3 regions of the Treponema sp. OMZ 798 genome follow, and region 3 is predicted to be linked to each of the others. Evidence: riboswitches for the same ligand, from Rfam matches in the RefSeq annotation. Region 3 holds a riboswitch; each other region holds the start of a gene.
What was found. A riboswitch is a leader RNA that binds a small molecule or an ion and turns the genes downstream of it on or off. The one in region 3 is predicted to bind cobalamin.
Positions count from the first base shown of each region.

Region 1: linked by a shared signal. The riboswitch ahead of E4O07_RS00915 (ABC transporter substrate-binding protein) and the one ahead of E4O07_RS03350 (DUF4198 domain-containing protein) in region 3 are both predicted to bind cobalamin.
Region 2: linked by a shared signal. The riboswitch ahead of E4O07_RS08485 (Glu/Leu/Phe/Val family dehydrogenase) and the one ahead of E4O07_RS03350 (DUF4198 domain-containing protein) in region 3 are both predicted to bind cobalamin.

Region 1 covers NZ_CP051305.1:192,623-202,873, forward strand. Annotated here, with positions in the region: gene E4O07_RS00900 (Na+/H+ antiporter NhaC family protein) at 1-867, opposite strand, end outside; gene E4O07_RS00905 (ABC transporter ATP-binding protein) at 967-1,728, opposite strand; gene E4O07_RS00910 (FecCD family ABC transporter permease) at 1,728-2,795, opposite strand; gene E4O07_RS00915 (ABC transporter substrate-binding protein) at 2,797-3,792, opposite strand; cobalamin riboswitch at 3,952-4,135, opposite strand; gene prcB (dentilisin complex subunit PrcB) at 4,303-4,872, shown strand; gene prcA (dentilisin complex subunit PrcA) at 4,958-6,826, shown strand; gene prtP (dentilisin complex serine proteinase subunit PrtP) at 6,837-9,107, shown strand; gene E4O07_RS13400 (hypothetical protein) at 9,250-9,384, opposite strand; gene tuf (elongation factor Tu) at 9,643-10,251, shown strand, end outside.
Region 2 covers NZ_CP051305.1:1,805,851-1,816,101, reverse strand. Annotated here, with positions in the region: gene E4O07_RS08495 (hypothetical protein) at 1-1,053, shown strand, start outside; gene E4O07_RS08490 (MGH1-like glycoside hydrolase domain-containing protein) at 1,171-2,604, shown strand; gene E4O07_RS08485 (Glu/Leu/Phe/Val family dehydrogenase) at 2,601-3,842, opposite strand; cobalamin riboswitch at 4,153-4,342, opposite strand; gene E4O07_RS08480 (formate/nitrite transporter family protein) at 4,452-5,288, shown strand; gene E4O07_RS08475 (NAD(P)-dependent oxidoreductase) at 5,313-6,191, shown strand; gene E4O07_RS08470 (orotate phosphoribosyltransferase) at 6,203-6,907, shown strand; gene E4O07_RS08465 (TVP38/TMEM64 family protein) at 6,965-7,651, opposite strand; gene E4O07_RS08460 (flagellin N-terminal helical domain-containing protein) at 7,774-8,634, opposite strand; gene flgF (flagellar basal-body rod protein FlgF) at 9,060-9,872, shown strand; gene flgG (flagellar basal-body rod protein FlgG) at 9,887-10,251, shown strand, end outside.
Region 3 covers NZ_CP051305.1:707,526-717,776, reverse strand. Annotated here, with positions in the region: gene sufU (Fe-S cluster assembly sulfur transfer protein SufU) at 1-14, shown strand, start outside; gene E4O07_RS03370 (hypothetical protein) at 52-390, opposite strand; gene E4O07_RS03365 (ZinT/AdcA family metal-binding protein) at 473-1,696, opposite strand; gene E4O07_RS03360 (ZinT/AdcA family metal-binding protein) at 1,783-2,994, opposite strand; gene E4O07_RS03355 (hypothetical protein) at 3,075-3,257, opposite strand; gene E4O07_RS03350 (DUF4198 domain-containing protein) at 3,269-4,090, opposite strand; cobalamin riboswitch at 4,373-4,585, opposite strand; gene E4O07_RS03345 (DUF4198 domain-containing protein) at 4,649-5,659, opposite strand; gene E4O07_RS03340 (hypothetical protein) at 5,669-6,208, opposite strand; gene feoB (ferrous iron transport protein B) at 6,244-9,078, opposite strand; gene E4O07_RS03330 (FeoA family protein) at 9,082-9,306, opposite strand; gene E4O07_RS03325 (FeoA family protein) at 9,328-9,591, opposite strand; gene E4O07_RS03320 (ABC transporter ATP-binding protein) at 9,642-10,251, opposite strand, start outside.

The DNA.
Region 1 (10,251 bases), 510 kb from region 3:
AAAGCATGATACAATGCCTGCTCCCAAGCAAAGGAGGGTAGAGTAGCCTTTTAAGGCAATCCCTATAACCAGGATGAGGGGAATTACCATGTAAACCGGAACTCCGTGCTGTACCTGATGGAGGAGGTCGACTGCAACAGGCTTTTCTTCAGCCAGTTTTTCCCAAACATCTTGGGGAATAGCCTCGATGGCTTTTTGCGGGCTTACGGCATCTCCGGGGAGGCTCAAGCCTGCAACCAAGAAGAGAACTCCGGCTATAACTAAGCACATTAAAGACCAAAGGCCCTGATTTTTCATACGGTGGGTAACCTCAACCCTGTGAATACCTGAGCTTACGACTGTTGTGTCCGAGATAAGACCGAGGTTATCGCCGAAGCAGGACCCGCCTGCAATGGCTGCAATGCTTAAAACCATGTTTCCGCTTAAAATATGGGTCATCCACAAGAAAATCGGAGCACAGGCGGCGAAGGTTCCCCATGATGTTCCTGTAGCAACCGACAATACTGACGAAACCAAAAAGGCAACAAGGGCAACGGTTCTTGCCGATATACCTATGTTCAGACTCAATGTAATAATCGAGGCTCCGACCCCTGTAGACATAAAGGCATCTGCCATGGCATAGGCAAACATGAGAATAAAAAATACCAATTGCATTTCTTTAACATTGTCTACGGCAGAGTTTAAAATATCGTTGAATTTGAATTTTTCGGTTATCATAGCAACGATGGACGCATATATTACGGCAATAGGGGCTATGATTAAAATGTCCAGTTTAAATCCCAAGGCAGTCGAAAATGATTCAATATTCGAAATCATCATCAGACCTGCAAGCAATAAGACCGGAGTGAGCTTAAAAAAAGCGCGCATAAAGTCTCCTTTTATGTGAAATAAGGGTGCCAGTGTATCATATTAGTAAAAAAAAGTGTATAGGTGTTGGATATAGAGATTTACATCATAAAAATCGGATTAAACGCTTTTAAAGATTACATGAGGCTTTTTTTCTTCATCATAAATAATTTTAGCATCCACATCATATAAGGCCTTAATTACTTCTTCCGTTATGACCTCATCTACGCTGCCTGAGGCGATAATCTTTCCTTCTTTTAGTGCATATATTTTGTCGCAATACATTGCAGCTATGTTAAGATCATGGATTGCCGATATGACGGTTATTTTTAAATCTTTTGCAAGGCTCATAAAATGCAGCTGATGTTTTATATCCAGATGGTTTGTAGGTTCATCGAGAATGAGACAATCGGTATTTTGCACCAAGGCACGGGCTAAAATAATTCTTTGTTTTTCTCCTCCCGAAAGGTTGGAAAAACTTCGTTCTGCAAAATCTTTCATATCAACCTGTTCTAGTGCCTTATACGCAAGTTCAATATCTTCGGCGGAATCACGCTCCATAAATTTTTTATGAGGCGATCGGCCGATCAAAACCATTTCAAGTACGTTAAAGTCAAAATGAGTTTCGTTGTGCTGGGCAACTACAGCCATCTTTTTCGCCGTTTCTCTAAAGGGATAGTCATTTATGTTCTTGTTGTCTATAAATATGGTTCCTGTTTTGGGTTTAAGGACACGGTATATACATTTGAGCAAGGTGCTTTTTCCCGAACCGTTGGGGCCGATTATACCGACAATGCCTTTATCCGTAATTGCAAGGTCAATGCCGTTTAAAATATTTTTATCACCGAAGTTAAATGAAAGAGTGTTAATGTCAAGAAGCATTACGATTTCCCTCCAAACCCGTATTCTTTATTTATCAATAAATATAAAAATACAGGGGCTCCTACAAGGGATATGACTACTCCTACAGGGATTTCTCCAAGAGAAGAGATTGATCGGGCAAGTACATCCGCCCAAACAAGAATGATAGCACCGATTAATACTGAAGCCGGTATTATGTTTTTATGATTAGTCCCCCAAAATATTCTTGCAATATGAGGTACTATGAGTCCTATAAAGCCTATAATACCTGCATTATATACCAAAAAACCTATAACTGCAGAACACATTAAAAGGTAGATTTGGCGGTAAATATGTAAGTCTTTACCTAAGGTAATTGATACGCTGTCGCCCAGGAGCATTAAATTAAGAGTTCTGTATTGCGTCATAAAGGCAAAAATGCTCAAAAATACGATAACGGATAATAAGCCTAAATTTTCCCATTTTGCTCCTCCGAAACCTCCCATCAGCCAAAAAGAAATACTTCGTATAGCTTCTCTGTTTTTTGTAGTAAAAACTATGAATGAAGAAAATGCCGAAAATATTGTACTTATAGCGATTCCGGCCATTAATAATTTTACGGAATTGGCTCTGCCGTTTATATTTGCAGTTGTCATCACAATTACAGATGCACCGAATGCAGAAAAACAAGCAGACAAGCCTACATAATTGGGGCCCAGACTTGCTCCTATCCCCAGGGCAATAGCCAAGGTTGCTCCAAGAGAAGCCCCTGAAGAAATACCCAATATATAAGGATCTGCCAACGAGTTTTTTACGATAGCCTGCATTACAACCCCCGTTAAAGCCAAGCCCATACCGGTAAGGCAGGCTAAGATAATTCTAGGCATCCTTACAATCCAAACGATATCTACAGTAGATTTTTTTACTCCTTCAAGGCTGCCTATTCCGAAGATTTTATATTGAGCGATTTTTAAAATATCGGCGGGCACTATATTTACGGCTCCGAATCCTACCGATAGGATTATTGAGAGTAGAAGTCCCGCCAAAAGAAAAAGAAGTGCTGAAGATATAAAAATTATTTTCAGCACCTTGGTTTTATTGTTTTGCATATTATAGGTCAGGATATAGACCTGAAATGATAGTCTTTATTCCGTCATAGGTTCTTATGCCGCTTGCATAAACCTCACTTAAATTAATCGGAAAAACTTTTTTATTTTGAATTGCTGCTATGCTTTGTAAGGCCTTATCTTTTGTCAGCATTTCTATAGATTGATCTTTTTCAATATAGTCTCCAAAATAAACGGTAAATATAACATCCGGGTTAAGCTCTATAAGCTCCTCTTTTCCTATGCCGTTTTTTTCTTTGCCCACAAGGTCTGCCCCGACTTGCATCGCAATTTGTCCGCCGATTGTTTTTTCTCCATAAACACGGTATTGCCCTTCTTTTTCTACCTCAATTATTATAGCCTTTACTTTTGTTTTTCCTTCAACATGTTTTTTTGCTGCCTCAATTTCGCCTTTCATCTTATCGACAATCGATTGCGCTTTGTCTTCTACATTGAAAATTTTACCTATGTTAAGAATATCCTGATATTCATTTTCGAGAGAATCCTGTTTTTTTAAGCCGGAATTTTGCCATATATAGGTTTTTGTACCTCTATCATGCCAAAAATTTACATCCCCATAACGTTTTTCGCCGAATAAAGATGACCATGCAAAAATAAAATCGGGCTCCATGTCGATAACCTCTTCTTTTGTAGGGCGTTTGTCACGGTAATCTACTTTGCTAAAAGCTTCTTTAAATTCATCTTTTACAGGATCATCAAGACCGACAGCTAAAATGAGTTTGTCTGAAAGTCCGAGTGCAAGCATAGTTTCTATCGGGCTTTGGTAAAAGGCAGCGACTTTTTCAGGGGCTTTTTCAAATGTAAGCTCGATAGGTTCTGCCGCATAGTTATAAGTCGTGATTGTTACAGGATAATACTGTCCATCCGCTTTCGGCATCGTTTTGCCGGAATTTTGTGATTGATTTTCTTTAGGACTGCACCCTAAAAAAAACAAAACTGCCGATACTAGCAGTAGTGAGTAAAAAAAAGTTTTTTTCATACTTCCCCCAAATGTGTTAATTTTACGGTTTCAAACTTAAAAGACTTGAGTTTATGCAGCAGGTACAAAGATACTTTGGGGATCTTATTAGTTTATAGAGAAAACAAAAAGGCTATAAGTTCCTTCAAGCGTCCGGTACTTTATCGCTCGTAAAGCACAAGGTTTAAGCCCTCTACAGGCAGGTATTCTGACTTCGAGCTTCATCATCTTTTTAAGCCTTCCCCGATTCCTCTCGAGTGACATATTTTAAAAAGACTCTTCTCTTACAGCGGCGGGACCGTGACGGAATTACACCGTACTTCCCTTTTAACCGAATTTCGGCACCTGAAAGGTTTGAAATGTCGCGTCCGATTTTAATGCTTTTGTAGATTAATGTCAAGGCTATAATTTATCGCCGTTTTTATAATAAAACTAAGATTTACACTATAATTTTAATTATTTTTATAAAAATTCCCAAAAATATGAAAAAAAAGTCTTGTTTAATATAATCAATTGTGTTACACTTCTTACATGAAATATCATGTTGTATTGTTATTTATATTTTTAAGTTTGTTTGGCTGTAAAACTACGCCTAAGAAATTTTCCGAAATTTCTGCAACAAAATCCGATAAAACATTTAAAAGAAGCATTGATTCTGATTTAAAAAAAATTGAAGAAGCCGATAAATCTTCGCTGAAAATTGTTGAGATCGCTTATGAAATTTTAGCTCAAGGAAATAACTTTAAGGAAGGTCTTTCATCAATTATTCGGTTACAAGAAGATCTTGATAAGCTTTATTCCATTTTATATGCAGATTCCGTAAAGGCTCCAGTAATAGATTTTTCCAAAAAGGCAGTAGTTATAGTTGAAGCAGGGCCTTTTAGCACGGGAGGTTATTCCATTATTCCTGTGTCTGCAACAAAGTCAGGTAAGATTATAAAGTTTGTTTTTGAGGTATCGGCTCCGGGGCCTATGGATATAGTTACTCAGGCCTTTACACATCCCTATTTGATAGTTGCTGTGGATGCAGATCCTTATGATGATATCTTTATTGAGGTTAAAGGGAATAATAAAAAGAAAAAATATAAATCTAATTTTTAAATGATTTAAGGTATTATTTGGTATAAAAAATATTTACTTATGGATGACATTTTTTAGATTATTTTGATAAATAAGGGGGACTTTTATGTCACAAAAAAAATGGAACGCTTTTGCGTTATTTGTTGTTATTGTTTTGACTGTGCTGCTTGGATCTTGTTTTCATGAAGCAGGTCAACATTTCGGGCCGGAAGACGGGATTGCCTTTTTAGATATCTTTGTTGTAGATTCGATTGGAGGAACTGTGGTTGACGGTACAAAGCTAAATGTAATTGACTGTGAAACCAATCATACAGTTTATTCCTCTGTTTCTGTATCCAATGGAAGAGCAAGCTTGGTACTTACTTCCGGGAAAAAATATGACATCAGTCTTGCTGGAGAAAAGGGAAAGTGGGCCGGTTCACTGATTCAAGACTATTATGTGGATAAAGTATTGCAGCAAAAGCTGACAATATTTCAGTTTAAACATGGGCAGATAACAAGAGGTGTTACCCCCCCCCGTATCGAAAAGGTGATGGGTCTCGATATCGACTTTAACTTGATTTCCGATATAACCGACGGTTATACTATTAATGACGCTGTAAAACATGTTTATGTAGAATTTACCTCAAAGGTAGGTGCTGTAGAAGATGTTGCTTGGAGCGGCTTTGGAGCAAAGCTCGGAATAGGAGCTGTCCCTTCAGGTTCAAGCGGTATTTACGGTTATTACATACCGGACTCTGATCCTAATGACGGAATTTTTAAGTCAGAATATGTCTTTAACATAGAACATGCTTCATTGCCTAACGGCGATACGGAACTTGTAATAGTAGGTTACGATATCGCAAACAACAGGGTCGAAAAACACATTCCGGTAAAATTTAATAAAACCCCTGCAGGAAACGATCTTGCAAACGCAGAATTCGACGATCCTTTTATGATTATGGAAAGGGTTCCCTTTACAAATAATACCTTTTCGGCTGACCCTGATCAGGGGTTGGTTCAATTAAGTGCCGAGAGCGGTTTAAATCCTGCTGCCTTAATGCCCATCGGAGGTGAAAATTCCTCTTATATGGCAGTTGTTGTTTTCCAAGTTGTTGATAAGACTACTTCTGCTAAGATTCCTATTATAGGTTTTGATTTATACCGTAAAGAAAGAGGAGCAAGCGATGAGTTTAAATTCGTAAGCAGGACTCATTACGATGCACCAAAGACGAAAACCAGGCCCGGTTGGGAAGTTCATCAAGGTTTTGATACATCTTCGGAGCTTGAAGAAGGTAAGGAGTACGAGTATAAGATTAGGGCCTTTACTGCAAACGGCAATTTGGAATCCGGAGTGCTTACCGGTAAGATTATGGAATCCTTTACCTACACCTTGGAAGAGCCTAAGAACCGCAAACAGGTTCCTGTTGCTCAAGCCTCAGGCATATCTTACTCCTGTAAGATAAGTAACCCCAAGCTCTTAACTAAGGAAGAGGCCGATTGGTGTGATCTTGGTATATTGATTCTTGACGGACAGGGTGAGCCTGTATTCGGCTCAAAATTCCGCTATGTGTTTGACGGCGGCGATGGTACTCCCGACTTATGGATTGATACCATAGGGTTCGCTCCGGGAGACGTTAAGCGTTTTTCATATAAGCAGCACCTCGCTGCGCCGCTACAAAACTATTACGGAATTACTGGCCTTGATGACCTTATAAAGGTTGACTCTGCTGCCGGCCTTATCACCATTACCGCTAAATTTGTAAAAATACCTAATTTTAATGTAGCTAAAGGCGCTCCCATGGAATATCAAGCAGGTGTAAACTACCAATGGGATATACAGGATTGGGGAAAAGATCCTTATAGACTAGACGACGACAGGGCCTTAAGAATAGTTAAAATGTATGGGTCTAATCAATCTAGGTCTATGGGAAACAACAGTTCAAGCGGTTCCAATGCCGTAAACGGCAGGTTTACCTTGGTAATTACCGAATAGGAGGTTTGATATGAAGAAAAAAATATTATTCTTTTTAATTGCAATGACTTTAATCCTTTCTTCCTGTAATTTAGGCATGTATAATGCCGGTTCGGGAGTATACGGCGGGCATACGTCGCAAGATATAAGCGGTTCGTCAATTGAATTGCCGAATGGTGCAAATTATGCACCCAAGGATGAAGATATAGTTGACGGGTTCTTTATCGTTAAGACAAGGGACGGCTTTGATAAGGCTCTTTTTGAAGAAAAGGGTTTTGCAGTCAAGGGAAAGATTTCTCTTGCAGGTACGGGTTTTACTTACTGGTATCTTAATAAGGAAGGAAATGATAAAAAAAATCTATCCCTTGCAGCTTCGGTAGAAGGAGTGCTTTCAGCCGAGCATGATTATAAGGTTGCAGAGCCTGACGGTACTAAGGTAAATAATCAAAACACTCAGCTTGTGGACCCTGCCGGTGAAGGAACCTACGGGCTTACGGATGGAAACTACCTGAATGACCCTATAGCTCACAATTCCGATTACGGACTTTCGATAACCGAGGCTTTAAAGGCATATGAGGAAATCGGGTATGGGGATAAAACCGTAGTTGCAGGTATTATAGATACCGGTATAAACATGAAGCATAAAGATTTTAAAGATGAAAACGGAGAGTCGATAGTGCTGTATGCAAAATCCTGCGCTACCGATGGTACCGGTGGTACATATATCGGTGATGGAAACCCCTTTACCGAAATTCCTATCGGACTAAACTGGGATAAGGGAGCACACGGCACGCACTGTTCGGGCACTATCGCCGCTCGCGGTAATAATAATATCGGTATCGCCGGCGTTGCATGGAAAAACACAAAACTCATTTCATATCAATCGCTGGGAGTTGAAGGCAGCGGTAGGACTTGGTCTGTTTACGGCGCAATGGCCGACCTTACAAAGATGGTTACAATCTTGCGTAAAGCAAAGGCTGATAGAACCCCGGCAGAGAATGCTGCCTTGCCATCTTATTTACGAGGCACAGATTTTCAAATTACCCAAAAAACGGTTCCCGTAAACATGAGCTTGGGCGGCTCTTACGGCTCCGAATTTGCATTTGCGGTTTTAACCAATGCAGTAAAACACAATATACTCCCGGTAATTGCTATGGGTAACGAAGGCCGATACACGGCAGCTTATCCTGCAGCCTTCCCGGGCGTATTGGCAGTTGGAGCTACCAACGGTAAAGACAAAAAAGTGCATTTCAGCAATTCCGGTGCATGGATAAGCGTTTCCGCTCCCGGCGACGGTATTAAGTCTTGCGGTATCTATGGTAACGACTCTTATGAAACTATGAGCGGTACCTCGATGGCGACCCCCTTTGTAACAGGTACTTTGGCTTATCTTCTTTCCTTCCCTGAGGCTCATAACTTGACCCCCTATCAAATTAAAACCTTGCTTGAAAAAACTTGCGATAAGATTGAAGGGGCAACAGGTTTTACCGACAGCTTAGGACACGGACGCGTTAATGTGTACAAGGCTGCAAAGGCATTAAAAGACGGTAATGTTTCTCCGGCTAATGATATTTATAGCGAGGCAGAAGTTAAGGTTGCCGTACAAAATAATGACGGTATTTCAAACGATATAGTTCCGGCTAAGATTACTCTTGTAGATGAAGTTACCAAGGCTCCTCTAGCCTATGTTGCAGGTTATGGAGGTGAGTCTCCCGCATTTAAGGGTTTAATTAAAGACCGTTCATATTCGGTTTACACTTCTTTCTTCGGTGAGGTAAAAAAAGAAACCTTTACTATGGGGGATGCCGATAAGAATATTACCTTCCAGTTTAATAAGAAGCTTGTCTTTGTTTCGACCGTTAAAAATCTTCATTATAACGGCGGTAATGATAAAACCGATACTATAATCACCGTTTACAAGGCTGATGCCTCAGGTGATCTCCCTGCAAATGCCCAACCGATTTTAAGGTATGATTACGATGCCCTTGATACGGCTTATTTTGAGGCTGAACATGGTAAAACGTACTACGTAAAAATTACCGGCTATGGTGCTCTTACAGGTTCTAAAAACTACGTTATAAGTATTGACAGAGCTCCTCTTCCCGGAGATGAGAGCCTCGATGATCCGGCACGGTCACCGAATAATGCTGTAACAAATGACAGCCACGAAGACGATGACACGGCTGCTGCTGCAAAATTAAAAGGTAATGCCTGGCAGCAAAAGTATGCCTGTAACCTTGTGGCTCATCCTATAGGTTCTGCAAACACTGATGAAGATTGGTTCTATGTAGAGTACCCGTAAAAAAGGGATTATAACTTAAGTATAGGCAGTGTGCTGTTTTAAGTACGCTGCCTTTTTTCCTTAAAACAAAACGATTTTACTATTGACATTTTTTTTTCTTTATGGTATAAAGAACGCTGATATTTACATTATGATTTAAGGCCTAAAAAGGCTTTAGATCGGTATTCTTTAGAAGTTTTGCATTGCCGTAAAGCCTTTTAGGCAGGCGTATGCCGCCCTCATTTATACAAATAAGGGAAGAATTCTTTAAAACTTCGCAGGATGCCAAACCAGTCATCGGAGTTACGGTTTAAGGTGATCAGGTGGGTCCGAATGCTGTCCGAAAACCTATGGGCGGTGGATAAAAAGCGTTTTTCTTTCTATAAAATAGAGAAAATGCTTAAATCTTATCTGATTTTAATCACTGCTTTATGTTTCTCCGGTTTGTTTCTTTGTTAAGCTTGTTTTTCGGTTACGAAAGACCGGTTAACTTTTTAATCTCGTCATTTTTAATGCGGGAAATATTAGACTTGCCTACGTCTTTTAGGAGGATCTCATGGCAAAGGAAAAATTTAACAGAACGAAAGTTCACATGAATGTTGGTACCATCGGTCACGTTGACCATGGTAAGACCACTCTTTCGGCAGCGATCACTACGTATTGTGCAAAGAAGTACGGTGATAAGCTTCTAAAATATGACGAGATCGACAATGCGCCGGAAGAAAAAGAGCGCGGTATTACTATCAATACCCGACACTTGGAATATCAGTCCGATAAGAGACACTATGCACACATCGACTGCCCCGGCCACGCTGACTATGTTAAGAACATGATCACGGGTGCTGCCCAGATGGACGGCGGTGTTCTCGTAGTTTCCGCTCCGGACTCGGTTATGCCCCAGACAAAAGAGCACTTGCTTCTTGCCCGACAGGTAGGTGTACCTTCAATCATCGTATTCCTCAACAAGATTGACCTTGTTGATGATCCCGACCTTGTAGAGTTGGTAGAAGAAGAAGTTCGAGACACCTTGGCTTCTTACGGCTTCCCTGAAGATACGCCTATTATTAAGGGTTCTGCTTTTAAAGCTCTTCAGGAAGGCGCTCCTGCCGAAGATACAGCCTGTATCGAAGAATTGCTCCAGACAATGGACAGCTACTTCCAGGAT
Region 2 (10,251 bases), 1.1 Mb from region 3:
GTTTACCATAAAAAGCTGTTAACCGGCATTGAATCAAGTATAGCAATGGCTGAAATTTCAGTATTTGACAGGGACTCTATTATTCCGTTTTTGATAAACAACTCAAGGACAAATTTAATTCCTGCCTTGGAAAAGATAGCTTCTAACGCAAAGCAGGAGGACTTAAACTCTTTTTTTGCCGCAGGCTTGTTGGAAGCTGCAATGGATTATGCTCTTTATTTTCCTAATAAACAAAATCTTTTTATTGAAGATTCCGAAAAATATGAAGCGGTATTAAAAGATTCTTTAATTTCTATTGACGAGGGTATATTTATATCCTCAGATAAAAAGACCATAGATACCGAAAAAACTTTGAAAACAGCATCCGTTTTAATCCGTTATGGAAGTTCGTATCCCGATAAGGGAGCATGGAAGGCTGTGGGGCAGGCCCTGTATTCTTCTATCTTTTCCCTTGGAGGAAATTCTTCAAGTTTACCGGCCTCCTTTGATATTCAAGGCGATAAGGCAAAGAAGTTGGGGCTTATGGCTAATGATGCCTTAATCCTCCATGCTGAAAAGCTATATCCGGCCGCCATTAAGGATAATCCCTGCTATCCCCATGAAGAGTCTTTGGCTTTAAAGGCTGAACCCGGTATTTGGGCTTGGACATCGGCCCTTGGGATAAACGTGCTTAAAAACGATTCAAAAATATTCAGCTTTAGAATTTCGGCTAAGGCAGGAGATACCCATTACCTGATTATAAGGGGGATCCGCCCCTTTTACAGGATACAGATCCATGGAATCGATTTTAGAACCGACCCTAGATTTGAGATTTATAATTCCTCCGGCTATGTTTATGATGAAAGAACCCGTACTCTTTTGTTAAAAATGAAGCACAAAAAAGATGATGAAGATATAGTTCTCTTTTTAGGCCGCCCTCCTGAACCCGCACCCGTTCAACCTTCTGTCCAAGAGGGTACCGAAGACGGAGCTAAGACTGAAGCCGGTGCCTCAAGTGAAAATTCCGGCTCTGCCGAGGAAAAAGAAGAAACCTCTGATGCCGATAATGAATAAAAGCGGAGTCTTTTTTCCGGCTTAAAACTTTTTTTATAAATATTGCTAAAAAACTATCCTTTTTTGTAAAAATATGGTATACTATATAGTGTCTTGCAAAAAAAATAAGGAGTTAAGGTGAATAAAAGAGATTTTCCGCGCGTTCATTTTTACGATCAAGATTTCGTGGACATTTACGATAGAACATGGGCTTTGGTTCATGATTTTTGGCATTCAGCAGGCGATGGTAAACAAGGTACCGAGGGTTTTTTTATTTATCCCGAAGCGGACGGTAATTTTTTAAATCAATATGAAACTATATTTTCCTCTTTTTTCTTTGTTTATTCAAATAAGAATTATACACCGAATTCTGCTCTTGACTTTTTTTATGACAGGCAGGAAGAAAACGGAGCTATACGCAATAGATATGATTTTGATACAAAGGAACCCGTTTTAAAGAGGGATAATCCTGAAGGGCTGGGTATGCCCTTATTTGCATGGGCTGAGTACAATATTTATCATAAGACGGGAAACAAGAAGCGTGTAAAGGATATTATGCCTGTTTTGATCAAGTACATGGACTGGATCGAAAAAATGTTTAAGTCGGATAACGGCCTTTATAAAAGTCCTCTTGAGACAGTCAATATGCCTAATACGCCGCGAAAAGATTCCGTTTTTTTAACCGATTTTAATTCGGCCCTAGCCGTAAATGCCCTTTATATGTCTGCCTTGGGCGATATACTAAACGATAAGGAAATTGATTTTCAATACAAGAGGATGTATTTTACCATAAAAACCAGAATCAACTCCATGATGTGGAATGAAGAGGACGGTTTTTATTATGATCTTGATGCTGAGGGTAATCAGATAAAGAAAAAGACCCTTGCAGGTTTTTGGCCCATGCTTGCCGAGATTCCCAACGAGGATAAGGCTGCTCTTTTGGTGGAGCACCTATCCAATCCTAAAACCTTCGGGGTTGATCATCCCTTTCCAAGCCTTGCAGCCGATGAGCCTGAATATGACGAAAACGGAAACGGTGCCTGCGGCAGCGTCTTCCCTATTTTGAATTTTGTTGTTGTAAAGGGCTTGGAAAAGTATAACCGCTGGGAGATAGCAAGAGAGTGCGTTATAAGGCACCTTTACTATGTGCTTGAAACCCTATCTCCCGCAGGAAATTCAAAAAAACAAGGCTTTTTATGGGAGGCCTATTCTCCCGTCAAGGAAGGCCCTGCCCAGTGGAAGGGAAAACCGGCCTTTCCGCGTAAGCAGTATCTGGTAAGCGTAGGTCTTTCTACAATCAGTTTAATGATAGAAAACGTTATCGGCCTTTCCATAAGCCTTCCGCGTAAGACGGTAAACTGGACGGTTCCTAACCTTGAGGTAATGGGCATAGAAAATTTAAGCCTTAAACGGAACCTGATCACCATTCTTTCGTCCAAGAGTCAGAGGGGCTGGGAAATCCACATGGAAAGCGAAAAGCTTTATTATTTTACCATAAACATCTTAAACGAAAAGAAAAAGACCCTACCGATTCCGTCAGGCAAGTGTTCAATGCTGATAGACAAGCTTTAAATTATATTCAAGGCCTTTTGGGTTTCTACAAGCTCTTTTAAGGCCTTAATATAGGCAGCCTTTCTCATACTTACCTTATAGGTCTCTTTTACGTCCCATACCAGTCTAAAGGCTTCAATCATCTTATCTTCGAGGCGCCTGTTGACCTCTTCTTCTGTCCAATAAAAACCTTGCAGGTTTTGTACCCATTCAAAATATGAGACTATGACGCCTCCGGAATTGGCAAGAACATCGGGCACACTTATAATATTCTTTTTTTCGAGAATCCTATCGGCTTCGGGAGTTACGGGGCCGTTTGCGGCTTCGATTATTATGGAAGCCTTAATATTTGATGCATTTTTTTCGGTAATTTGATTTTCGAGGGCAGCCGGAATCAAGATATCGGTTTTAAGCTCCAATAGTTCTTCATTGCTTATTCTTTTAAAATCGCCTTCAAAAGATTTAAGAAGCTGTCCTTTTTTTACATGTTCCATTATAAGCCGGATGTTTAAGCCCTTTTCGTTATATACGGCTCCGCTTACATCGCTTACTGCGATTACCTTCGCTCCGTCTTTATAAAAAAGATCTGCCGTAACGCCGCCTACATTTCCAAGACCTTGAATGACTACACTTTGGCTTTTTAAGTTTTTATTTAGTTTTTTTAAAATTTCCCTTGCCGCAAAGAGAACTCCCCGGCCTGTGGCTTCTACTCTTCCCTTAGAACCTCCGAGAGGAAGAGGTTTTCCTGTAACGACTGCGGGTGTGAAATCCCCTGCATAGCTGCTGTAGGTATCGACTATCCAGGCCATTACTCTTGCATTTGTTCCGACATCCGGAGCAGGTATATCCGTCTTAGGCCCTATAAAAGAAGCAATCCTCCTTGTGTAGCCCCTTGTCAGCTTTTCAAGTTCCGTTTCGGAAAGATGAGAAGGATCTACACAGATGCCTCCTTTTCCGCCGCCATAGGGAATGTCGGCAACGGCACATTTAAAGGTCATCCATGCTGCAAGGGAGCGTACCTCATCGATATTTACATCTTGATGAAATCTTATTCCCCCCTTTGCAGGGCCTCTTAATGTAGAATGTTGAACCCTGTATCCGTTAAAAACCCTGATTTTTCCGTTATCCATTTTTACCGGTATCGAAACATGCATTTCTCTTTCGGGGTTTAAAAGGGTTATATAATCGTCCTCTGCCAAACCCACCGTATTTGCGGCTTCGGTTATTGTACTTAAAAGTTTTTCGTATGTACTCGCCATAAATTTCCTCTTAAAAAGTTTATTAGGAATTATACATTAAAAGCCTTGTTTGTGAAAGTTATTTAGGGGGAAAAATTGGAATTTCAGCTTAAAAAAGAAAAACGATTTCGGTCCGCAAAGGGATTTAGGGTTCCTCAAAATGTACACCCAAGGGTATCAATCAGGTGTACTCAAGGCCAAAACGAAGAAAACTTGACAAAATCTTCACTAACAGCCCAAGGAGCAATAGAGGAAATAAATATGATTAACACGATAAATTTTGCTGCGACTCATGAGTCCAAGCAGAGTACAGCACGGGCAAAACTTGTATTTTACCCTCATAGTCATTGGCAGGTCTTACGGCTCGGAGGTCATAATTGATTTTCGCCTTCCCGGGATAATCCCAGTGGCATGCTTGAAAAACAACTCTCTCACTTACGTCAGCCGGACTGCTCAGGACTTTCACCTGATTCCCTTTTCACCCCTTAGCTAAAAGGGGCACCAAGACCGAAACCGTTATTTAAACCGATTGTATACTTTTATAAAGAAGATGTCAAGGTATCAAAATTTGTATTTATAATTGAAAAATACCCTATTCTATGATATAATCGGCTTATTGGAGGTGAGTGTATGTCTGAAAAAATGTATTGTGATCCGGCCGAGATCTTGGAAGTTACGGTGCAAAAAGGGATTGCAAAGGCTTCGACCCCTGTGTGGAAGCTGATTTGCTTAGGTTTTTTGGCAGGTGTTTTTATTGCCTTTGCTTCGGAAGGCTCTAATATGGCGGCCTTCGGGCTCTTTGCCAAGCCTGAAACTTACGGCCTTGGCAAATTTGTTGCAGGCCTTATCTTTCCTGTAGGGCTTATGCTTGTCCTCCTTGCAGGGGCCGAGCTCTTTACGGGAAACAACCTGATAATTGCCGGCGTTTTAGAAAAAAAGGTGAAAGTTTCGGCAATGCTGAAAAACTGGCTTGCAGTTTATGTTGGGAATTTTATCGGCTCTGTTTTTCTTGCCTTTTTAATTGTAAAAAGCGGACAGCTTTCAAGCGGCGGAAGCCTTTTGGGCGGGATTACGGTAAAAATCGCTTACGGGAAGGTTTCTCTTTCGTTTGTACAGGCTGTTTTTTTAGGCATTATGTGTAACTGGTTAGTCTGCCTTGCCGTCTGGCTTTGTTACGGGGCTAAGGATATGACGGGAAAGCTCCTTGCCGCTTTTTTTCCGATTTGGCTTTTTATAACTTCGGGTTTTGAACACAGTGTTGCAAACATGTACTATATCCCTGCAGGTATTTTAGCGAAAAGCGTTCCGGCCTATGCGGCTGCCTCAGGTCTTTCCGCCGAAGCTCTTGCAAATATAAATTGGACTGCCTTTTTTGTAAACAATTTAATTCCCGTTACTCTCGGAAACATAATAGGCGGAGCCTTTTTTGTCGGAACTTTTTATTGGATTTGTTATAAGAAAAAATAGATTTTATAAATTAAGGAATTTATTATGAAAGTAGAAAATTGTGATGTAGGCTTTATAGGCCTCGGTGTTATGGGAAAAAGTATGGCCGAAAGATTAAGGTCGGCCGGAGCTAAGATGCACGTTTTTACGCGTACAAAAAAATCCGCCGAAGAGATTCTTTCAAAAGGTGCTCTTTGGTATGATGACCCTGCAAGTCTTGCTCCCAACTGTAAAATCATCTTTACCATTGTCGGCTATCCGCAAGATGTTGAACAAACATATTTCGGAGAAAAGGGCTTATTAAAGACTGCAAAGCCCGGAACAATCTTTGTAGATATGACGACTTCAAGCCCGATCTTGGCAAAAAAGATTTATGATGAGGCAAAGAAAAAAGAATGTTTTTCGGTAGATGCTCCCGTTTCGGGCGGAGACATAGGGGCTAAAAACGGAACCCTTTCGATTATGGCCGGAGGAGATGAAGCTGCCTTTAAAGAGCTTGATCCCTTTTTTGCCTGCATGGGAAAAACTTGGGCATTGCAGGGCGGTGCAGGCGCAGGGCAGCACACCAAGATGGCAAACCAAATAGCCGTTGCCGCAAACCTTTTCGGTGCGGTCGAAGCCGTCTGCTATGCGGAAGCCGCAGGCCTTGATCCCCAAAAAATGCTTTCGGCCATCGGAGGCGGAGCTGCCGGAAGCTGGCAGATTTTAAACAACGGGCCTAAGATGCTTCAAAAGGATTTTGCTCCCGGCTTTTACATTAAGCACTTTTTAAAGGATTTAAATATAACCTTAAATGTTGCAAAAGAGCTAAAACTTCACATTCCTGTTTTAGAGCTTGCACAAAATTTCTTTAACAAGATGAATGAAGAAGGCTATGCCGAAAAAGGAACGCAGGCCATCTACGAATACTATAAAACCATTTAAAGGAAAATTTAATGCACAAAGATGAACAAAAAATCAAAGAGGTTCAAACAAAATACGGGCCCCTTCTTGCCAAAACCGCTTTTGAGCTTGGCGCCTTAAAGCTCTCTCCTAATGCCCCCTTTACTTGGGCATCAGGTTATAGGATGCCCATTTATAACGACAACCGCCGCTTTTTGGCCAAGCCTGAAATGCGCCGCGCTATAGCCGAAGCCTTTGCAGAACTCTTAAAAGCTGTCGGCTTCGATCCCGAATGGCTTGCAGGAACAGCTACTGCAGGCATCCCTCATTCCGTAAGCTTAGGCGACCTCTTACAAAAAAGCGTTTCCTATGTGCGCTCAGGCGGAAAAGATCACGGTTTAAAAAATCAAATTGAGGGCTTGGGAGCCGATCCCGATTATAAGGGTGCCGGTGTCCTTGTGGTTGAAGATTTAATTTCGACAGGTGGAAGCTCCATAAAGGCCGTTGAGGCTGTGCGCAATGCAAACGGAAAGGTTCCCTTTTGTTTTGCCATTTTTTCTTACGGATTTGCAGAAGCCGAAAAAGCCTTTGCAGAACTTAATCCTCCGTGTATTCCGGCTACTATTTTAAACTACGATATTATGCTGGATGAGGCCGTAAAGCAAAACTATATAAGCGAAGAAAATAAAAAGAGCTTGGCTGAATGGAGACTTGATCCCTTCGGCTGGGGCGAAAAGCACGGCTTTCCCAAGGTCTGATATTTTTTAAAGATTTTTTAATCGCTTAAAATAAAACTTAAATAGCCGTGAAAGAGCTCAGCCTTTTTTACGGCTATTGAGTTTGTTGAAAATTAAAACCCCTGCAAAGGATGCTATACTTCCTATAAGAAATACGGTGATTGCAAGTCCCGTATTTTTTTGTGCTAAACTTTTTCCTGCTATGGTTGATGCTAATATAGCAGGAAAACGGGCGAGGGTACTTAGGATTAGCCATTCGCTTAAGCGTATGGGTGTAAGGCCTGCCATGTAGGTTAATAAGTCCTTAGGTGTTCCCGGAATTAAAAAAACGATAAAGACAATCAGGTGGAGCCTTTTTTTGTTTTTAAATATTTTTATTGATTCTATTTTTTCGGGAGAAAAGAAAATTTCTATTGCCGCTCTGCCGAATTTTTTTACAAATAAAAAAATTAAGATACTTGCGGCTGCTATTCCTGCCAATGATACTAAGGCTCCCTCTACAGCTCCAAAAGCATAGCCCGCTCCTATTTCGAAAGGGCCTCCCGGAATCACCGCAAATACCACTTGCAAAAAAACGGCAGCCGTAAAAAATATGCGGCTTGAAAAAGGATGAGAGTCAACATAGGCATGAACCTTTTCTGCATCCATAAGAAAATTTATAAGAGGCCTGCCCCAAAAAAAATATAGGAAGATACTCAAACAAAAAAGAAAAATTATTGAGCCTATAGTAATTATTTTTCGCCATTTATCGGTTAGTTTTTTCATTTTAAAATTTTTATAAAGTCAGTTTGAAGTTGATTTATTATTATACTAAAAATAAAAAGAATAAACAACAAATAAAAAAGCGGTTCTTTTTAGAACCGCTTTTCCGTCAAACTGTTTACAGCTTACCTTAACAAGGTCATGACACTCTGAGTTGCCTGATTTGCCTGTGCAAGCATTGCTGTACCGGACTGTGTGAGAATCTGGTTTTTGGTATAGTCTACCATCTCCTTAGCCATATCTACGTCACGGATTCGTGATTCGGAGGCTTGGAGGTTTTCTGCTGCGATATTGATACCTACAACAGTGAGTTCGAGTCTGTTCTGGTATGCACCAAGGTCGGCTCTCTGCTTGTTGATCTTCTTGATGGCTTCATCAAGGGTACCGATAGCGCGGTTAGCTTTTTCGGGTGTCTCGATAGTCATAATCGATTCATCTCCGACATTGCGAACGCCGAGAGCCTTAGCTGTCATTGTTCCAATGTAAGCTCTTGTTCTCTGATCCATGTTGGCACCGATGTGGAACCACATAGAAGCAGTAACAGTATTTTCTCCGGTTTCTTGAGCAAATCTTCCGGTAAGCATATTCATACCGTTAAACTGTGCGTGGCTTGCGATTCGGTCTACTTCAGCGATGAGCTGAGATACTTCAACCTGAATGTACAAGCGGTCTTCTGCCGAGTAAATACCGTTGGAAGACTGAACGCTGAGCTCGCGGATTCTCTGAATAACATCTGTAGTTTCCTGAAGGAAGGCTTCCGCAACTTGAATAAAAGAAATGCCGTTTTGTGCGTTGGCACTTGCTTGGTTCAAACCGCGAATCTGGCTTCTCATTTTTTCTGATACGGCCAAACCGGATGCATCATCGCCCGCTCGGTTAATACGTAAACCTGAAGAAAGTTTTTCTATGTTTTTTTGGTTCATTAAATGGGTATGTCCCAATGTCCTCTGTGAAAACATAGCGCTCATGTTGTGATTAATGATCATATTCCTACTCCTTTGGTGATTTTCGGCAATTATTAATTCCCGCGGCATCCCTGCCGATATGTCATTTCCGGATCCTCTGTCGTTCCGCAGAAGACGGAAGCACATTAAAATTTAAGCTGTGCTTAGTTCTTTTATCGGAGAACTAAAAAAAGACTTAAGAAAAAAGTTGTGATTTTTTTTTAGATAAATATTTTCCTAAAAGAAAATTTTAGTATGCCGAAAATCATATAGTAAAAGGTAAAATCGTATAGTAAGAGGTATGATGAACAGTTTGGCAGAAATTCAGCCTCTCTGTTCATCTACGAGTTTTGTGCAAAGCACAAAACATCGTGATATTGTATGTAGTTTTGCTATGCAAAACTACTTGAAAAAACTTTTTTCAGGATTTTATAATCCTTGCAAAAAGTTTTTATAGAGGTGGTTATATGGTAAGAGGTTGGTATACTGCGGCGAGCGGAATGCTGGCTCAGCAGCGTCAGCTGGATGTTATTTCAAACAATTTGGCTAACTTGGATACGACTAGTTTTAAAAGGGATGTTTCCGTTCAAAAGTCTTTTCCCGAATTGCTTTTAAGAAGGCTGAACGATGACGGAGTTATAAAAAATCCCTTCGGCTCATCAGACATAGCTCCAATTATAGGAAAGTTAGGTCTCGGTGTTGAAACTAACGAGATTTTTACCGAGTTTGAGCAAGGCTCCTTAAAGCAGACAAGCTCTCCGGCCGATTTGGCCTTGGAAGGGCAGGGCTTTTTTGCCGTTGAAACACCTTACGGCGAAAAATATACCCGCAATGGAAACTTCATGGTCGGAGTTGAAGGCTATCTTATGACCAAGGAAGGCTATCCGGTTATGGGAGAAAACGGCCGCATCTTTTTACAGGATATGGAATATAAGATTAACCAAGACGGACAAATCTATATACGCCCCATTACCCAACCGGAAAGCGATTCCGTTTATTTGGACCGCTTAAAAATAGTTGAATTTGAAAACGAAAGATATTTGAGCAAAAACGGATCAAGCTTTTACCTGGACACGCCTCTTTCCGGTAAGGCCATTGCTGCCGAAGGCCCGTCGCGTCCCGTTGTGGTGCAGGGCTTTATCGAGGCATCCAATGTAAATGTAGTCAACGAAATGGTTAGGATGATAGAAGTAAACAGGGCCTATGAGGCCAATCAAAAATCCATTCAGGCCGAAGATACGATGATGGCCAAACTATGGAACGAAGCAGTTAAAAGATAGATAGGAGGTAAATTATGGTTAGAAGTTTATGGACAGCCGCAACAGGCATGAACACTCAGCAGGCAAATATCGACACGGTTGCAAACAACTTGGCAAACGTAAACACAAGCGGCTTTAAAAAGCAGAGGGCTGAATTTGAAGACCTCATCTATCAGACGGTAAGGACGGCAGGAACCCCTGCTACCGAAGACACAATTACACCGGTAGGAGTTCAGATGGGACATGGTGCAAGGCTTGCCGCCACCCAAAGAATATTTGAACAGGGTTCCTTACAGAACACCGGAGTAACAAGCGATATTGCAATTCAGGGAGAAGGTTTTTTTAGAGTTCTTCAATATGACGGAACCTATGCTTACACAAGGGACGGTTCTTTTAAGAT
Region 3 (10,251 bases):
AAGGGACAGTGTAAAACAAAGTCCCTTTTTAATAAACAGCAAAACCAAGGCTTATTTTTCGATATCGCTTGATTTTACTTTTACAATATGGCCGGGGCCTGCATCAAAGATAATCACAAAGTCTTTTACCTTGATGTCGGCATATTTAATGATAACCTCATTGTTTTTGTCAAGCTTGGTCTTAAGAATAACCTTTTTTTTGGGATCCTTTTCCTTGGGGTTTTCAATGCGTATTTCGGTACCTGCAGCGGGTGAGCCGTCAGAAAAACCGCCTTCACAGGTAAAGGTTCCGTCGCCATTGTCATAGCAAAGCAACCTCGGGGCATGAGCAAACAAAAGAGCTGCTCCCAATACTAAAAAACAAATAAAAATAGCTGTTCTTTTTTTCATCTTTCCTTCTCCTATTAAAATTTTTTATTATAATATCAAATAAGTTCCTCTAAAGTCAATCAGACCTTAGAGGAATATCCATTTATTTTTGTATGAGTCCGCTTAAAATTTTGCGGCAAGAACCTTCAACGCGCTTTGCAATCATTTCGTTTGATGAATTTGCAGGTATGCAAGTCGGTTTTTCTTTAATTTTAGCAAAATCGGCATCTGTCATACCATACCAGAAGTGGAAATGCGCAGGGCTTCCTCCTGCACTCGTAAGAGAAATCGTTTTAAACATTCCTGCATCTTTTTTGTCTGTTTTAACGGCAAGCGATCCGGGTTTGGCGGCATTTTCGGCAGTTCTCTTATAAGCTGCCCTGTAAATTTCTTTTCCGTCCTTATACATTACAAATTCGTTCTTTCCATTCTCGGTAACAAATTCGATGTGAGTATAAAGCTCTGTTGTTCCGTATGCTTTTTTCATTTCGGCAATGATTTCGGCCTTTGTAAAGTCTCCGCCCTTAGGATTTTTTCCGGCAAATTCTTTGATGATTTTGTCGTAAGCAGCATTAACTTCAGCACTTGTATTATCGTAAATTAAGGAGCTGTTCATCCATTTTCCTTCTTTAGCATAAACGGCAAAGGGTGCAGGAAGTTTTGCAGCACTATTTTCTATCGATTTTTTAAAATTTTCCAAAAGTTTTTCATTGCTTGTCGAACCGTCAACATAGGTAGGCCAATAAGAAGGATCGGCTTTTTTTACAAGGGTATCAATATTCGTTTCGCCGAATCTTACATGCCAGTGAACCTGTCCTCCGTCATGGCTATGAGGATGAGTACAGATCATATACTTGGCCATAGTAAGTCCGCGTACATTTTTTACAGCCTCAAATGTTTCCCAAAAAGAACCTTCATAACCGGGCATAGGAACCTTGCCTAGATATTTATATTCGGCAACGATCTCTTTTTGTTTTCCGTCTGCATCAATAACGGTAAAACTTATCTTATTAGTCCCGTCAAATTTTACCCTTGCAAAAGGCGTCTTTCTTCTTCCTTCAATAGCATCTTTGATACCCTCTTGGGTATAATTTGAATTCTTTGATGCAGCTTCTTTGTATAATTCTTTCAAAGAAGGATCATTTTTTACAACATCCACCGAAACCCATTCACCTTTCCAGGCAGCAAGCTCCTTTCCGGGAATAAGTTTTTCAACTTCAGCCTTAGCCGACTTAACGGCTTCAGGCATGGACTTACATGCAGTAAATGCTACCGCAACAGCAATCAAAATAAGTGCAATTTTTGCACCGATTTTTTTATTAGACATAAACATCTCCTTAAAATAAAATTATGACTAAATGCTGCCGATTTATATTTAAACAATCGGCAGCAATTTCATTTTTAATAACAGAACTATTTTCCGGTTAATGCTGAAAGAGTTCTTTTTGCGGATCTTTCAATACCGCTAGCTCGGATATCGGCAGGAACATCTACCTTGTAACAGGTAGGAGTACCTCTCTGAGCAGCAATATCCTCTTCGGTTGCTCCGTACCACAAATGGAAGTGATAATTAGGAGCACCATGAACAACTACAAAGGATATAAGAGAGAACATTCCGGCATCTTTCTTTTCGGCTTTCATTGTCATATAAGCCTTTGCCTTGCCGGGCGCAACTCTTACATAGTTTGATCTGAAGATTTCTTTCGAACCTTTAAAAACTATAAGCTCATTTTTTCCGTCTTTTATATTAAACTCAAGATGAGTAAAATCTTTTAAACTGTCATCGCTTTTTTGCAATTCTGCAATAATTTCTGCTCTGGTAAAGTCTCCGCCCTTAGGATTTTTTCCTTCAAACTCTTTGATGAGCTTAGCATAGACATCCATAACCTCTTTGCTTGAATTTTCAAAAACAAGGAGACTATTGATCCACCTTCCGTGTTCTGCATAAGACTTAAAGGGAGCTGCATCCGTCCATTTAGGCATAGTTTCAATTGAAGATTCTGCACCCTTTAACATATCGTTCTTTTTTGTTGAGGCCGGAACAAAGGTAGGCCATGATTTTTCTCCGTTTATAAGCCAATCAAAACCGTAGTAGCCGAAACGAACATGCCAATGAAGAGGACCATCTCCGTGTTGATGAGGAGGCATAATAATCATATTTTTTACAGCCTGCAATTCTTTTCCTGGGTTTACCGCTTCAAACGTATACCAAAGTGAACCCTCATAACCGGGAACAGCCTTCGTACCCATGTATTTGTATTCACATACTACATTGGATTTACTACCGTCTTTCTTCTGCATTGTAAGAGTAACCTTATTGGTACCGTTAAATTTCATAGCGGTTACAGAACTTCCATACATATCTTTGACGGCAGCCTTCAAACCGCCTTCAGTATAATAAGGCATTCCTTCAGCAGTCTTCTTATAGGCTGCATTCAATGACTCATCATTCATTACCGTATAAGTAGAAACCCATTTACCTTTCCAAGCTGCAAGTTCTTGTCCTGCTACCAATTTATCGGGACTTACTTCCACTACAGCAGGCATAGACTTACATGCAGTAAATAAAACTGCAAGTGTAACCAATATAAGTGCAATCTTTGCACCCATTCTTTTATTAACCATAAAATAAAACTCCTTTAAGTTAATAAGTTAAATATATCTAACATTTAATTCGAGAGAACCCCGAATTAAAGCAAGTTAGTCTACTTTTTTTCTTCCATAGAACAGCCACAGCATCCGCAACCGCAGCCGCTCTTAGGATTGATGTTTTTTTCTCCGCAGTTGCAGGCCGAAGCCTTACCCTTAAATATCCTGTAATATTTACGGATGAGTAAGATGATAACGCCTGCAACTATGGAAATAGTCAAGACCATTCCTAATGTCATAAGGACATTCCTTATTTTACCGGCATTGCCTCAATCCAGAGTACAGCGTCCTGTGAAAGTTCTTTACCTGCAAATTCTTTTGTATTACCTGCACCAAGAGCTGCAAAGCCCCAGTATCCGGCCTTGTGAGGAACAAAGGAAAAGTTTCCATTTGCATCAGCCAAAATTACTGCAGCAGCATTCTTTGTTTTTGCCTTCTTTTCAAATTTGCTCTTTTTCATGTTTACATCAAAGTTAATGTATTCAACTTCAATTTCTGCATTAGGTACGGGCTTACCCTTTGAATCTAAAACAGTACCTCTAAAAATGCCGCCTACCCAAACATCATATGGTTTTACCAAGGGCATTATTTCGGGATAACCTTCGGCACATCTTGCACTCCAGTCGGTATCAAGTCCGGCCTTATTTATAAATACCTTAGTAACCTGCTGAATATAAATATCTTCAGATCCTCCTTCATAATAAGGATGGGGAACAGCGATAAGAGCCCAGTCTCCGCCTCCTCTAAAACCGTTATCCTTGCTCAAGGTAAGGTCATAAGCAGAAGCCTCACTTTCTAAAGCAGCAAATTTTGTTTTCTTTAAAGAGGGAAGCAAATCCTGTACCTTTTCCTTGTGAACCGAAAAGAATTTTTCAAAACCTTTAATTTCACCGGCCTCGTTTTTACCGATGTCCATTGTGTGACCTGCATCGGCAGGATGGGTAAAAACAATCTTAAAATCAACAGAGTTGCCTTCAACGATTGAAGTCGGGGTATAAATCATTTGAAAGTGAGCAAATGAAGCCATAGCTACAAAGAATAAAAGTAAAACTATTCCTGTAATTTTTTTCATATAAAACTCCTATACATATTCTAGTCTAAAGACTCATTATCTAAGTTCAAAAAAAGATAGAGTAAAAAGGCACCCCTTAAAACTCACGGATAAATCTTTTTTCGAATTTAAATGTAAATTATCGCTGACAATCTATATTATTTCTTAAAAAAAAGCAAGCCCTCCAATAAAAATTTATAGGAAACTCTTAATTAAAAATACACGGAGAATAAATAAAGAAAAAACGAAAAACATGGATAGAGCTATATAATAATTAGTTTTCCGATTTTCCTTCCCTCCGAAGGATTCGTAACACAAATAGGCAGGTCTCCTGACTTATGATTTAAAGTTTATCGCCTTCCCATATTAACAGTGGCTCATGCTTCTAACCATATAAATAAATTACAAGCATTATGATAAACAAACTCAATTACAGTAGCGGGGGCTGTGCAGGTTTTTCACCTGTTTCCCTTTTAATCTTAAAATTATTTAAGAACCTTATTTGACTATAACCTCGATAATGATTATAAACATTTTAAAAAAAAAGCCAAGCCCCCAAAGAGGCTCGGCTTTTATTATCTACTTGTTTTCGGCCTTATCCGAAATCTTTTTAAATATAGGAGGCCACGCAAACATAACCACAAAGAGTAAAATTACGATAATCAAGGCAGCAGGAGAAAAGCCATCCTTAGGACCGGCTTTTTCAGGTTTTGCGGCTTCAGCAGCAGGAGCTTGGGCAACAGGCATAACAGCCTCTTCTGAAGCATCTTCAATCTTACTAACCTCAAACCAGATAACGGCATCCTGAGAAAGTTCCTTGCCGGAGAATTCCTTTTCCTTACCTACACCGAGGGCGGCAAAGCCCCAATATCCGGGACAGGGAGGAATAAATTCGAAAACGCCTGTATTATCGGCCATTATCATACCGGCACCGGATTTTTGCAGCTTGGGTTCTCCGGTAAATTTCTTGTTTGCCATATCAACATCATAGTTCATATTTTCAAATTCAACCTGAGCATAGGGCACGGGATTTCCTTCGGAGTCCAGAACAAGGGCACGAATCACTCCGCCCTCCCAGATTTCATAAGGCTTTACCAAAGGCAGTATCTCGGGATAACCTTCGGCAACCCTTGATTGCCAATCGGTGGAAAGCCCGGCCTTGTTGATAAAGACCTTAGCTATCTGCTGGATATATCCGTCTTCGGAGGCTTCAAAATAAGGATGAGGAACGGCCACCAAGACCCAGTCTCCGCCTCCTCTAAAACCTGCTTCCTTATTAAATTCAAAGGTATACGCAAAGGCCTTGCTTTCCGAAGATTCAAATTCTCCTTTTTTTAAAAAGGACATTAAATCGGTCTTGGCTTCTTTATGAACGGAATAAAATTCTTTTAAACCCTTGACTTCTCCGGCTTCATTCTTACCTATATCCATTGTAAGCCCAGACTCAAATGGGTGGGTAAAAGAAATTATAAAATCAACCTTATTATTTGAATCTTCTATTATGGAAGACGGAGTATAAATAATCTGAAAGTGAGCAAAAAGGCTCAAAGCCGTACAGCATAGCAATACGGAAAGAAATAATTTTTTCACTTTTGACACCTACCTTTTTTGTTTTTTAAACAGGATAACAATCAGTACCGAATTTATCACGGCAAGCACAAGGGCCAAGATTGCCGTAAAAGAGGGACCGACAGCGGGCATTGCCGAAACGGTATCCATGGGAACCCATCCTACGGAACCGGCAGCAGCAACAGGTTTTTGTGCCGGAGCAGCCTCTGCAGGAGCTTCGTTTCCGCTTGCCGATGCATCAGCAGCCTGACTGCCGAAACCGCCTGCGGGCTCAGGTCCTTCCTTTACAATAATATGACCGGGACCTGCATCAAATGTTACAGTATACGGAACACTCGGAATAGGCAGATTGAGTTCGCCTACATCGGGGAATTCTCCTTCCCAGATTTTTTGACCCGTAGCCTTATCCGTAAGATAAAGCTTAACACCGGCAGCAGTAGCTCCGTTTGAAAATCCGCCTTGAACATAGATAGTTCCGTCGCCGTTATCCTCAACAGTCAATAGGGGCGAATGTGCAAAAAGCATCATAGAACACATCATTAAAACAAATAAAATGCTTATTTTTTTCATTTATATAACTCCTCTAAAATTTATAATTTAAAACATCAAAAGCCGAATAATCTTCCCAACTGGAATACAAGGACGGCAACCAGAGAACTGAGCACTACAGGATAAAGAACACTGAACAAGGTCCAGCCTACACTTTGAGTCTCGGTCTTTGTTGCCATAACGGTAGCAATACAGGGCGGGAAGAGGGCGATCAAAATCATAATGGTAAGACCGTCTAAGGGGGTTAACCCCGTCTCCTTATCTTGAATACGGGCTTCCAAAACCTTACCCGAATCCTCGCTTGAAGACTCCACACTGTAAATAGTGCCCAAGGTCGAAACAAGGGCTTCTTTTGCAGCGAAAGAACCTAAAATAGCAATGTTTACCTTCCAGTCAAAACCTGCATATTTTGTGACAGGCTCCATACCCTTTCCTAGGTAGCCCAAAATAGAGTTTTCCAAGGTTTCTTTTCGCAGCTGAACCGAGATCAGCTTTAAATCAGCACTCGCAGGACGTATAGCCTTTGCTGCGGCGGCAGCCTCAGAATCGACCACAGCTGTTCCTGAAATTTTTATCTTTCCGGTTCTGACAAGGGCAAAGAAGTAAGGATTCAATTTTTGCCAGTAAGCATAAAACGAAGCCTTCAAAATAGGCTTTTGAAATTCTTGAGCACCCTCATAGGCCTTATCAAAGTCTTTTTTTGCGGCAGAATACATGTCAAGGTAGTTTTTAAAAGCACCTATATTGCTGCCGAGATCGATTTTTCCTTTTAAGGCTATTTTTGTCATTTCAGGATTTTGTAAAAAAAGCCTGTTTATATTCCTTTCCGTCCCCTTAGCTCCGCCGAACCAATTTAAGGCATCATATAGATAAAGCTTCTCGTTTAAACGCTGGAATTCTATAAAACCTTTTTCGGAAGCAAAATATTGGGAATATGAATTATTTAGTTTTCCTGCAAAGTCCTGAATATAGGCTTCTTTTTTTGCTTCGTATTGAGCGGTTTTTTCCGTGTTCAAAGAGGGAAAGTTTACACCCGCCCAGATTATAACCGAAACGGCGACTACTGTAGTCGCAACTTTTTTTATAAAACTCCATAAGCGTTCAAAGGTGCGGATTAAAACGCCTCTTAAAGTCGGCATATTATAAGCCGGAAGCTCCAAAACAAAGGGTTCGGGCCTGCCGTGAACAACATAGAGGCTGAAATATTTTGCAACAATCAAGGCCACAATCAAAGTAAAGAATGAAATTCCGCCCAGCACTATCCATTGATAGCTTGTAAAAAATATTCCCGTAATTAAAACATAAAAGGGAATCTTTGCCATACAGTTAAGCAGAGGCAAGATTAGGATAGTTACCAAGCGAGACTTATCATCCCTGATTGTTCTTGTGGACATAACACCGGGAACAACGCAGCCCCCCATTATAACACCCGATAAAATCATAGGAAGGGTTGACTGCCCGTGTAAACCGAACTTGCGTAAAACCCTATCCATGATAAAGGCAAGACGAGCCATGTATCCGACATCTTCCAAAAAGGCTATTAAGGCAAACAAGCAGAAAAATATGGGTACATAGTTTAGAATCATTATTGCACCGTCAATTATTCCGCTTAAAAAGAGACCTCGCAAAGGACCTTCGTTTATAAGGCCTTCAGGATAAATAAGCTGAGAAACTACCGTGCGCACAAATTTAAATATCGGGAAAACCTTGTCGGTCATCTTATAACCCAAAACTACGGTTATCCAATAAAAGACCAAAACAAGCTCAACCAAGATCAAAAGACCGTAAACCTTGTGACAAAGTACCTTATCGATCCTGTCGGTCGAGTTTATACTGCCTGACCCTCCCTTAGTATAGATAAGAGCTGCTCCTCCCGTAAAGGCAAGAGCTCCGGCCAGACTAAGAACAAAGCGGAGAATGTTGTTTGCAAAGATGGGAATCGGCAAAAGCAAAAAAAGCGAATCCAAAATCTCATAGGTTACAAAACAAAGAATAAGGACTGCAACAGCCTCGGAAACCTTTCTTTTAATATTTAAGGTCTCGACGGCTTTTTGTTCAAGCTCTTTTTTTGAAACCGCAGCTTCAACAATTTTCTTTGCTGCAGCCGAGCGGGCAAGGGCTATTTCGATTTCAAAGCTGTGCTTATGTTTTTCCTTGTGCTCAGCTTCGATTTCTTTTATAAAATTTAAGACGGAATCAAAGTTTGTAAAATTTTTACCCTCTTCCTCGATAACTGCAGCATCCTTTTCGCAAAGCTTGATTGCAAGCCATCTTAAGGGGATGGGAAAAAGCTCATCTTTTGCGGAGGCCCTTAATTTTTCGACAATCTTTTCCAAATAGGATTCCATGTCCTTACCGTAGGTAAGCATAAAGGGCTTTTGAGGCTCAGAGCTCTCAGCCGTTCTTGAAATAAGTTCTTTTAACTCGTTTACCTTTTCCTTTTTCTTGGCTGAACCGGCAATTATAGAAATGCCTAAGAGGGAGGAAACCTTGTCTACATCAATTTGAAGACCTGCATTTTTTGCGGAGTCCATCTTGTTTAAATACATAACAATGGGGCAATTCATCTCCAAAAGCTGAAATGTAAGATAAAGATGTCTTTCCAAATTTGAGGCATCGGCAATGTTTACTAAAAGCTCAGGTTTTTCACGCAGAATAAAATTGCGGGTCACCCTTTCTTCAGGCGAATAAGAAGTAAGGCTGTAAGTACCCGGCAAGTCGGTAATAAAAACCGACTGATCAAGGGCAAAATACTCTCCCGTTTTTTTCTCTACTGTGATGCCCGGATAGTTTGCAACATGCTGATGAGCTCCCGTCATCATGTTAAATAGGGTTGACTTGCCGGAGTTAGGCTGACCGGCAAAAGCAATATTTATTTTTTCTTTTTTCATATTCTAAACTTCTTTTACAATGATTTTTTTAGCTTCGTCCTTACGGACTGCTACAAGCGAACCGCAGATTGAAATATCAAAAGGATCTAAAAGCGGAGCCTTTCTTACAACCGAAACTTCAGCCCCGGGGGTAAAGCCCAAGCTTATAAGCCTTTGCAGGGTCATTCCGCTGATTTCAAGGTCCTCGATAATTCCTTTTTTACCCTGCTCCAATTCATCAAGAGTCATTTAAACCTCCTTTACCTTAATCTATAAACGTACCAATATTTTGGAAGCAAGATTATAATCTACCGCATATTTTGAACCGTTTACCAAAAGCAAAATAGGCCCCTTTTTATCGGCCTGAGAAGTAACAACGGTTATTTCCGTATTTATATCTATTCCAAGACTGCGAAGACGGGAAAATTCGGCCCCCGTTCCGTCAAATTTAAGCACGGAGGCCTTATCGCCTTCCTTTAAAATAATTAAGGGTAACAATGTCAGTGACCTCTCACAAAATGTTTCAAGGAACATACATTATTTTTTTATTTTAATCAAGGTATAAACTAAAAAAAAATAAAAATTTAATCCCTGTATAAATCGGCTTGAGCGGAATAAAGCCTTCTATATTCATCACAAGAAGAAAAAAGCTCATCGTGAGTACCGAGGGCTAGGAGTCTCCCCTCCTTCATAAGAGCTACCCTGTCTACAAGCCTGCACAAACCCGCCCTATGCGAAATGATTACGGCGGTTTTGTTTTTTATAAGGCTTATAAAGCGCTTTAACACAAGGCTTTCTTCGATAGGATCAAGGGCTGAAGTCGGCTCATCAAGGATTAAAAAATCTGCCTCCCTAAAGCGGCAGCGGCTTAGAGCAAGGCGCTGCCATTCTCCGCCTGAAAGTTCGGCGCCCTTAAAAATACGCCCAAGTCTTCCGTCAAGGCCTCCCGTTTTTTCTAAAAGATAATCGGCATCGTTTTCTTTTAGGGTCTCTATAATTTTTTTATCTTCGTTTATCCTGGTCAAATCGGAAATTGCGACGTTTTCTCTTAAACTAAAATTATATTGAACGGGTTTTTGAAGGGTGAGAGAAATATTTTTATAAAGAGCAGTCTTATCTATCGAATTTATATTGGTACCGTCCCATAGGACTTCCCCTGTACCGGCCTCATAAAGCCCTAAAATAATTTTAGAA